One region of the Staphylococcus pseudintermedius genome, then DNA from elsewhere that is predicted to be linked to it. Evidence: predicted binding sites of a transcription regulator. Region 1 holds the regulator's gene; each other region holds the start of a gene.
What was found. Region 1 encodes Rex, which represses fermentation and respiration genes when NADH is low (regulators of the CRP and FNR family bind a similar motif). Its sites were predicted from a motif close to TTGTGAAATATTTCACAA; they were not measured.

Region 1 (3,296 bases):
TATTTGTTTTAACGTCAATAGGTGTGTTGACTATACATAATGGTACCTACCCTATTATCGGCACCATCATTGGATCATTTATTTTTGGTGTAGGTATTGTATTAGCTGGTGGATGTGCAACGGGAACTTGGTATCGTGCTGGTGAAGGCCTTATAGGGAGTTGGATCGCATTAGTGATGTATGGATTGTTTGCTGCGATTTCAAAATTTGGCATTTTATTACCACTGAAAAATGTGATTAACAGCCCAACTGTCGCTAATGCAGATATTTCTACTTCAACTGGTATACCAAGTTGGGTTTGGATCACCGCTTTAGTAAGTATTACACTATTTTTAGTCATCAAAACTTTACGCAAGCCAAAACCTAAAGTAATGATTCCGAAATTAAAATCACGTTATACAGGTGTACGTTACTTTTTATTTGAAAAACGATTTCATCCATTTGTTGCAGCAATTGCAGTAGGACTCATTGCGTTAATTGCTTGGCCGATGAGTTATTCAACCGGGCGTGAAGGTGGTTTAGGTATTACAACACCTTCTGCACATATCATACAATTTTTAACTACAGGGGATTTATCTCTAATCGATTGGGGCGTCTTTCTTGTTTTAGGCATTTTCTTAGGTTCTTATGTTGCTGCGCGTGGTGCAAAAGAGTTCAAATGGCGTTTACCGGATATTAAAACCATTCGCAACAGTGCCATTGGCGGCGCCTTTATGGGTTTTGGTGCGGCAGTCGCTGGAGGTTGCTCTATCGGTAATGGCTTAGTTGCTACAGCAGCACTTTCATGGCAAGGATGGTTAGGTTTAGCTTCAATAATACTAGGGACATGGTTCATGAGTTATTTCTTATTTGTAAAACCATTAAATGCCGCGCGACGTCAAACGCAAATTGCGAGTACTTCAGCAAGCGCATCTCATTAAATCATTAAAGAAAGGTGATAAAAAATGAAACACACATTAGGCACTATCGGAATGGTATGCCCTTTCCCATTAATAGAAGCACAAAAGACAATGGAAGATTTAAATATTGGTGATGAGTTAAAAATAGATTTCGATTGCACACAAGCTACAGAAGCTATACCTCAATGGGCAGCAGAACAGAATTATCCCATTACTGAATTCGAGCAATTAGGTGATGCTTCTTGGACCATTACCGTGCAAAAAGCTTAATGATTGACACACAAAAAGCAACGCCTGCCTTATTCACAAGGACGTTGCTTTTTTGTTATCTAGTCATTATTAGCAAACTCTAAAAAGAGCAATTGTTTATAAGCTCAGTTCGTCAACATTTACCCTTCCGTCGCACCATAATTTTTCATAAAGAAGAGTAACGATTGGAGTTCAATCCCTAAGTCAATTTGATGTACTTGTACTGATTGTGGCGCGTGAACACGTTTAGGCGTAAAATTCAAGATACCTTTGATACCTGCTTCGACTAATTGATCAGTCACTGCCTGTGCTGCTGATTCAGGTGTCGTAATAATAACAACTTCTAATTCTCCTGAAGCAATAGTTTCTTTAATGTCATCCATCGACTTAATCGTAATATCCCCGACTGTAGTACCGATAATGTCTTCTCTAATGTCAAAAGCTTCTGTAATGGTCATATCATCATGTATTGAAAAGTTGTAAGAAATTAACGCCGTACCTAAGTGACCGACACCGACAATACCAATTTTGATAATATCTGAATCACTTAATTCTGATTTAAAAAATTCTAATAAACTATCAATATTATAACCGTAACCTTTTTTACCTAATTCACCAAAATAAGAAAAATCTCGACGTATTGTGGCTGAATCTATATTTAAGCCTTCACTAATGGCTTTTGAATTAACACGATCTTCGCCTTTCGCTTTTAAAGTATTCACAAATCTATAATACAAAGGGAGACGTTTTAAAGTCGCTCTAGGAATTTTGTTCATTGATTTTCCCATTTTGAAGTCCTCCGATATGATTTCTAATATATGTGATAGCTTTCACAGTGTGTGTTTAATTATAACTTAATTTATATGATAAGGAAACATTTAGTATTTGATACATATAGGGTTTGTTGTACAATAAATAAGAATGAAAGGAGTATGCCCTATGATTTTAATGCAGTTAAGTCAGATTACGAAATCGTTTGATGGCGAAGAAATTTTTGAAGGCGTTAATTTTGAAGTGAAAACAGGTGAGCGCATTGGTATCGTAGGTCGAAACGGTGCGGGAAAATCCACATTGATGAAAATTATCGCAGGTGTAGAATCATATGACTCAGGCCACATCTCAAAAATCAAAGGTCTAAAACTCGGCTATTTAACACAACAAATGACTTTAAATACTGAAAATACAGTTTTTGAAGAAATGGCAAAACCTTTTGAACAAGTGAAAGCGATTGGCAAACGTATGCAAGAAGAAACCGACTGGCTTGCTGCACATGCGGAAGCTTATGAAACGACGGAATATCAAACGCATATCGCAAAATATGAACAATTATCTAATGAATTTGAACAACTCGGAGGCTATCATTATGATAGTAAAATCAAAACTGTGTTAAATGGCCTTGATTTTAGTGAGGCTGATTACGACCGACCTATTAATGATTTTAGTGGAGGTCAAAAAACACGGCTCTCACTCGCGCAAATGTTATTGAGTGAGCCAGACTTGCTATTACTCGATGAACCGACAAACCATTTAGACATGGCAACAACAGAATGGTTAGAAGATTATTTGAAATATTTTAAAGGTGCTATCGTCATTATTTCACATGACCGCTTCTTCCTCGATAAAATTGTGACGCAAATCTATGACGTCTCTCTAGGCGAAGTGAAACATTATGTCGGCAATTATGCAAAATTTATTCAGTTACGTGATCAATACTTTCAAAAGCGACTCGCGGAGTATGAACGTCAACAAAGCGAAATCAAAAGACTAGAAACGTTTGTCGAAAAAAATATTACCCGTGCATCTACAAGCGGTATGGCGAAAAGTCGTCGTAAAATGTTAGAAAAAATGACGCGTATCGAAAAGCCCATGCTCGATGCGAGAAGTGCGAACATTCAATTCGATTTCGATCGCAATACAGGCAATGACGTTATGCATATCCAAGATTTAGAGATAGGTTATCGTACACCGATTACAGCACCGATTCGTTTTGAAATTAATAAAGGCGATCACATTGGCATTATCGGACCGAATGGTATTGGGAAATCGACATTAATTAAAACTTTAGCGAAACGACTTCCCCCTCTCTCCGGTCAAATTATTGAAGGTGCTAATTTAAAAATTGGTTATTACGACCAGAAACAAGCAGAG
Region 2 (3,296 bases), 420 kb from region 1:
ATTATGTCACATTAAATTGCGAATATTTGAAAAAATGGTGTTGCTAAATGATCTTTGTTCGGTTACGCTATCACTATTGTGGTACGAAGCGCATTTGAAGGGGACAGAAAAAGTGGAAAAGTAGAATGAACGGCGTACCTCGAAAACCATTTGAAGCGCATTGATTCAAATGTAATTTAACAGTGAGGTGGTAAAGGAAATGGAAGTAGCAGAGCAGAGAATGACATTTAAAACATTTATGTTCAAAGTATTGAATGGTTTAGCCATCGCAATTATTGCCGGGCTTATTCCGAATGCAGTGTTAGGTGGATTGTTTAAATATTTAAGCCAATACGCTGATATTTTCGCAACGATGAATCAAGTTGTCTTAGGGGTACAATTTGCGTTACCGATTATGGTCGGTGTCCTCATCGCGTTACAATTCAATTTAAATCCAATGGCAACAGCTTTAGTTGGCGCAGCATCATTTGTCGGTTCAGGGGCCGCTAAAGTGACGCCGGCTGGTTGGCAATTGGTTGGTATTGGTGATTTAATTAATACAATGATTACGGCATCTATTGCAGTACTGATTGTGTTATGGTTAGGCAATCGCTTAGGAAGTTTGAACGTGATTTTATTGCCTATTCTTGTCGGCGGAGGTGCAGGACTGATCGGTGTAGCGACATTACCTTATGTCAGCAAAATTACGTTAGCTATCGGTAGTTTAGTGAATACATTTACGACGTTACAGCCCGTGTTGATGGGCGTTTTGATTGCAGTCTTATTTTCATTCATTATTGTTTCTCCAATTTCAACAATAGGCGTTGGTTTAGCGATTGGTATTTCAGGTTTAGCAGCAGGATCAGCAGCGATTGGTGTTGCCGTTGCAGCTGTCGTTTTGTTCATCGGCACATTACGTGTGAATAAAATTGGTGTCCCGATCGCGATTTTATTAGGTGGTATGAAAATGATGATTCCTAATATTATTCGCTATCCTATTTTACTCTTACCAATCGGCATTACAGCAGCCGTAACAGGTGCAGCAGGTGCATTGTTCGGTATTTCAGGTGTGAAAGAAACAGCGGGATTCGGTATTGTTGGTTTAGTCGGCCCAATTAAAGCATTAGAATTAATGGACGGCAACGGTATGACCAACTTACTGATTGTCCTTGCGGTATTTTTCGTCATTCCATTAGTTGTTGGCTTTATTGTCGATTACATTTTGTGGAAAGTTTTAAAATTGTATGACTCTGAAATTTATCGTTTTACTGCAACAGAAGATAATAAATAAAAGCATTGAAAGTGTCATTTTGTCGAAAGAGACATAGTGGCGCTTTTTTATTTCGGGGCCTAAACCTTTAGAAAACGACAGCAATCCCGCCTTGATCCAGGTCAATCAAGTTATCTAAAATAGTTACACAACAAAAAAGTTCTTTTTAAAATTCTTATAAATTGTGACAAATTATTATACAAATTGACACGAAATGATGACATTTTATAAAACGCTTTCAATTTTAAGTGATTATATTCACAATTCTTGGTATACTACTTGTGAAATGATGAACAAACCTAATTGGAGGTAAAGACATGATTAAAGACACTCAAACTACACATAATGCATGGGAAGGTTTTAAAACTGGACGTTGGACACGCCATGTGGACGTTCGTGAATTTATACAATTAAACTTTACAGGTTACCAAGGCGATGACAGTTTTTTAGCCGGTCCAACTGAAGCAACGACGAAATTATGGGATCAAGTGATGGTGTTATCGAAAGAAGAGCGTGAACGTGGTGGTATTTGGGATATGGATACAAAAGTGCCATCAACCATTTTATCTCATGATGCAGGTTACTTGGATGAATCATTAGAACAAATTGTTGGTGTACAAACAGACAAACCATTCAAACGTTCTATGCAACCATTTGGCGGAATCCGTATGGCAAAAGCAGCATGTGAAGCATACGGTTATGAATTAGATAAAGAAACAGAGCACATTTTTACAGAGTATCGTAAAACACATAACCAAGGTGTATTCGATGCCTATTCAAAAGAAATGTTAGCTTGTCGTAAAGCAGGGATTATTACAGGTTTACCAGATGCTTATGGCCGTGGTCGTATTATTGGAGATTATCGTCGTGTCGCACTGTACGGTGTTGATTTCTTAATGGCAGAAAAACAAAAAGACTTCAATGACTTATCATCAACTATGACTGAAGATGTGATTCGTTTACGCGAAGAAGTGTCAGAACAATATCGTTCATTAAACGAATTAAAACAACTCGGTGAACGTTACGGATTTGATTTAAGTCGCCCAGCTGAAAACTTTAAAGAAGCAGTGCAATGGCTCTACCTTGCTTACCTTGCTGCGATTAAAGAACAAAACGGAGCCGCAATGAGTCTAGGACGTACATCTACATTCTTAGACATTTATGCAGAACGTGACTTACAAGCAGGTACGATTACTGAAACGGAAGTACAAGAAATCATTGACCACTTCATCATGAAATTACGTTTAGTAAAATTTGCACGAACACCTGATTACAATGCATTATTCTCAGGTGACCCGACTTGGGTAACAGAATCTATCGGTGGTGTCGGTATTGATGGTCGTCCAATGGTAACGAAAAACTCATTCCGTTTCTTACACTCACTCGACAACTTAGGACCAGCACCAGAACCAAACTTGACAGTATTATGGTCAACACGTTTACCTGAAAACTTCAAACGCTACTGTACGAAAATGAGTATTAAAACAAGCTCTATTCAGTACGAAAATGATGATTTAATGCGCGAAAGCTACGGTGACGATTACGGTATTGCATGTTGTGTATCTGCAATGCGTATCGGTAAACAAATGCAATTCTTTGGTGCACGTGCCAACTTAGCGAAGACATTATTGTATGCGATCAATGGTGGTAAAGATGAAAAATCAGGTGCTCAAGTTGCGCCAAACTTCGCACCAATTCAATCTGAAATTTTAGATTACGATGAAGTGTACCAACAATTTGATGAAATGATGGAATGGCTAGCAGGTGTTTACATCAACTCATTAAATGTCATTCACTACATGCACGATAAGTATAGCTATGAACGTATCGAAATGGCACTCCATGATACAGATGTGCACCGTACGATGGCAACAGGTATTGCAGGTTTATCAGTTGCAGCGGACTCACTTTCTGCCATTAAATATGGTCAAGTTCGCACAATTCGCGATGAAAATGGACTCGTAGTTGACTTTGAAACAACAGGTGATTATCCAAAATATGGTAACAACGATCCACGTGTAGACGACATCGCAGTGCAGTTAGTTGA
Region 3 (3,296 bases), 410 kb from region 1:
GTACAGGAAATGCATTGAAGTTAGCCTTTAGTGGTTTTTCAACGAGTGCCGTCGCGTTAGTTGCTGCAGCATTGTTCTTAGCAACCGCGATGCAAGTGACAAACTTACATAAACGTTTGGCACTATTAGTATTATCGTTTGTCGGTAATAAAACGAAAAATATCGTTATCGGGGCGATTCTTGTATCTATTATTTTAGCGTTTTTCGTACCGTCCGCTACAGCACGTGCTGGCGCTGTTGTACCGATTTTATTAGGTATGATTGCGGCGTTTGGGGCAACGAAAAATAGTAAATTAGCTGCGTTACTCATCATTACAGCTGTACAAGCGGTATCGATTTGGAATATCGGGATTAAAACCGCTGCTGCTCAAAATATCGTAGCAATTAACTTTATTAATGATCAACTCGGTCATGACGTTTCATGGGGCGAATGGTTCTTATATGCCGCACCTTGGTCAATCATCATGTCTATCGTGCTTTATTTTGTTATGTTAAAAGTCATTCCACCTGAACAAGATGCCATTGAAGGTGGTACGGAGCTCGTTAAACAACAACTGGCAGAACTTGGTCCAGTTAAACCAACAGAATGGCGCTTAATTATCATCTCATTATTATTACTCGTGTCTTGGTCAACTGAAAAAGTGTTACACCCAATCGATTCTTCATCTATCACATTAATTGCATTGGCGATTATGTTAACGCCCAAAATTGGTGTCATGAATTGGAAAGAAGTCGAAAGCCGTATTCCATGGGGCACTATCATTGTATTCGGTGTCGGTATTTCGTTAGGTAACGTCTTATTAAAAACGACAGCAGCACAATGGTTAAGTGACCAAACATTCGGTTTAATGGGTTTGAAAGGTATGCCGATTGTAGCAACGATTGCATTAATTTCACTGTTTAACATTTTAATTCATTTAGGATTTGCAAGTGCGACAAGTTTAGCATCTGCATTAATTCCAGTCTTTATTTCATTAACATCCACATTAAGCCTAGGTGACAACGCCATTGGTTTCGTATTAATTCAACAATTCGTCATCAGTTTTGGATTCTTACTGCCGGTGAGTTCGCCGCAAAGTATGCTCGCTTATGGTACAGAAACATTTACTGTTAAAGACTTCTTAAAAGCGGGGATTCCGATTACGATCGTCGGTTACATTCTCGTTGTCATTATGAGTATGACGTATTGGAAATGGTTAGGCTTACTATAAGAAGCAACACATGAGAGCAGCCAAGTATGGGATAACACTTCACTTGGCTGTTTTTATTTCATGCCGTCGGGGTGTAAATAAAAATGATTTAAAATGACAAAGAATTTGTATTTATTTTCACAAACTTTATGACAATTGCAATGAGATTCATGTAAAATGTAAGTGACATTGTATGAATCATCAACAAGATTGAATATTAAATTGGAGGTTGAACTATGGGGATTCAAAAACCGACAAAAACAGTTCCGGATACGTATACATCACGAGAAACGGTACAAAGCATTATCCATTCCGTTGCGATGAAAGAAGTGATGCTGGATAAAGCGATGCCACGTTACATACTTAAATCGATGCTGTCAGGGTTTTTACTCACGATTGTCACAGTGTTTATGCTCGCAATGAAGACGCAAATGGCTGGGGCGCTCCCTGGTGTTGTAAATTTAATGGGAGCGGCAGCGTTCAGTATTGCCTTAGTGTTTATCGTCTTAACACAAGCTGAACTATTGACGAGTAACTTTATGTATATGACAGTGGGTCTTTACTATCGTACGGTATCATTTGGCAAAACGATGTGGTTATTTACTATTTGTTTTATCGGTAATATTTTAGGTGCATTTGTACTCTTTATATTGATGTATTTCACTAAAGTGATGACACCTGAAATGATTGCGGCATTAACGTCAACAGTCGACGCCAAAACAGTTGAATCGACATGGCAAGCGATATTAGTCAAAGCCATCTTCGCGAATTTCTTTATCAATATTGGGATTTATGTCTCTATGCAATATAAAGAAGGCTTGTCAAAAACGTTTTTCATTGCGATTGGTGTCATTATTTTCGTGTTTATGGGTTATGAACACGTCGTTTATAATGCAGGCTTATTCGTGGGGATGATCTTTTATAATTTTGATGCAACTTCTTGGTTAGGTGTTCTGAAAAATATCGTCTTCGCATTTATCGGTAACTATATCGGTGGGGGCATATTTGTCGGTCTGTTGTTTGCATATTTCAACGGCTCACGTCGCATTGAACAAAAATAAATAGACAATAGTAATAAAAGAGTTGGGGCCATCATTAAACCTCAGCTCTTTTTTTGATATGAATGTGTACCATACATGTGATCAATATGTTTAAACAAAATAATAAGCGCAGCATCGAACGGTACCTCTATCCATATCGAACAAAGTGAGCAAAGTGTATTAATTTCTATACGATATAAAATTTGATAATCTAACTACATATGAATGTAAAGGGAGGCGACACTATGTCTCAAGTTAACATTAGAATGGCTACTTTAGACGATGCAGAGGACCTGCACGCACTGATGCATCGCGCATTTACACCTTTAAGAGAGGTCGGGATTGATTGGCCGTCCGTAAATGCGACATTAGAAATGATTCAAGACAATATTCAAAACAATGCTGCTTATGTGCTCGAAGTAGAGGGGAAAATTGTTTCAACCTTGTCGATACGTTTTCCATGGGAGCCGAGTCAGCCAGTTTCTAAATATCCGTTTGTTTGGTGGTTTGCGACAGACCCCGATTATGGCGGTGTAGGCTATGGTAATCAAATGATGACGTATGTGGAAGAAACGATTTTACGTGATACATTAAAAGCGCCTGCTGTAGTATTAGGGACTTCAGCGCGCAAAATGAGTTGGCTAAAAGATGTGTATGAACGTCGTGGTTATGAAACGTTCTTTTCATTTGAAGATGAAACAGGCGATGAAGGTGCAATGATGGTAAAGGTTTTAATTCCAGAACGTTATAATAAAGATTTACTCGCACCACCACCATGGGCGCAAGGTGAATCATCTTATTAGTTATAAAGTGAAAAGCATGTGCCGATAGATTCAGCGGTGACGATGTTGATAAGTGATAGGGAATTCCCTCAAGATACAGGAGAGGGGATTCCCTATTTTTTAATTTTTATGTGAATTTTATCACATTAGATTTCGTTTTTCGTCTACAATACAACTGTAGGGGGTGATGTGTTGCGTAAAGTGATTTTTGTTGTCCATGGGATGAGAAAGGGACAACTGAACGAAACATTGACACAATTTGTTGCACAGTTATTTGAAGCGGA

Region 2: the regulator Rex is predicted to act here: its motif matches at 1,529-1,546, upstream of pflB (formate C-acetyltransferase).
Region 3: the regulator Rex is predicted to act here: its motif matches at 1,317-1,334, upstream of P3U61_RS01775 (formate/nitrite transporter family protein).

The regions. Positions count from the first base shown of each region.
Region 1 covers NZ_CP120150.1:851,598-854,893, reverse strand. The annotation lists gene P3U61_RS03870 (YeeE/YedE family protein) at 1-920, shown strand, start outside; gene P3U61_RS03865 (sulfurtransferase TusA family protein) at 945-1,169, shown strand; gene P3U61_RS03860 (redox-sensing transcriptional repressor Rex) at 1,289-1,936, opposite strand; gene P3U61_RS03855 (ABC-F family ATP-binding cassette domain-containing protein) at 2,088-3,296, shown strand, end outside.
Region 2 covers NZ_CP120150.1:427,242-430,537, forward strand. The annotation lists gene P3U61_RS01705 (PTS sugar transporter subunit IIC) at 200-1,270, shown strand; gene pflB (formate C-acetyltransferase) at 1,567-3,296, shown strand, end outside.
Region 3 covers NZ_CP120150.1:443,935-447,230, forward strand. The annotation lists gene P3U61_RS01770 (SLC13 family permease) at 1-1,211, shown strand, start outside; gene P3U61_RS01775 (formate/nitrite transporter family protein) at 1,427-2,251, shown strand; gene P3U61_RS01780 (GNAT family N-acetyltransferase) at 2,476-3,033, shown strand; gene P3U61_RS01785 (sirohydrochlorin chelatase) at 3,202-3,296, shown strand, end outside.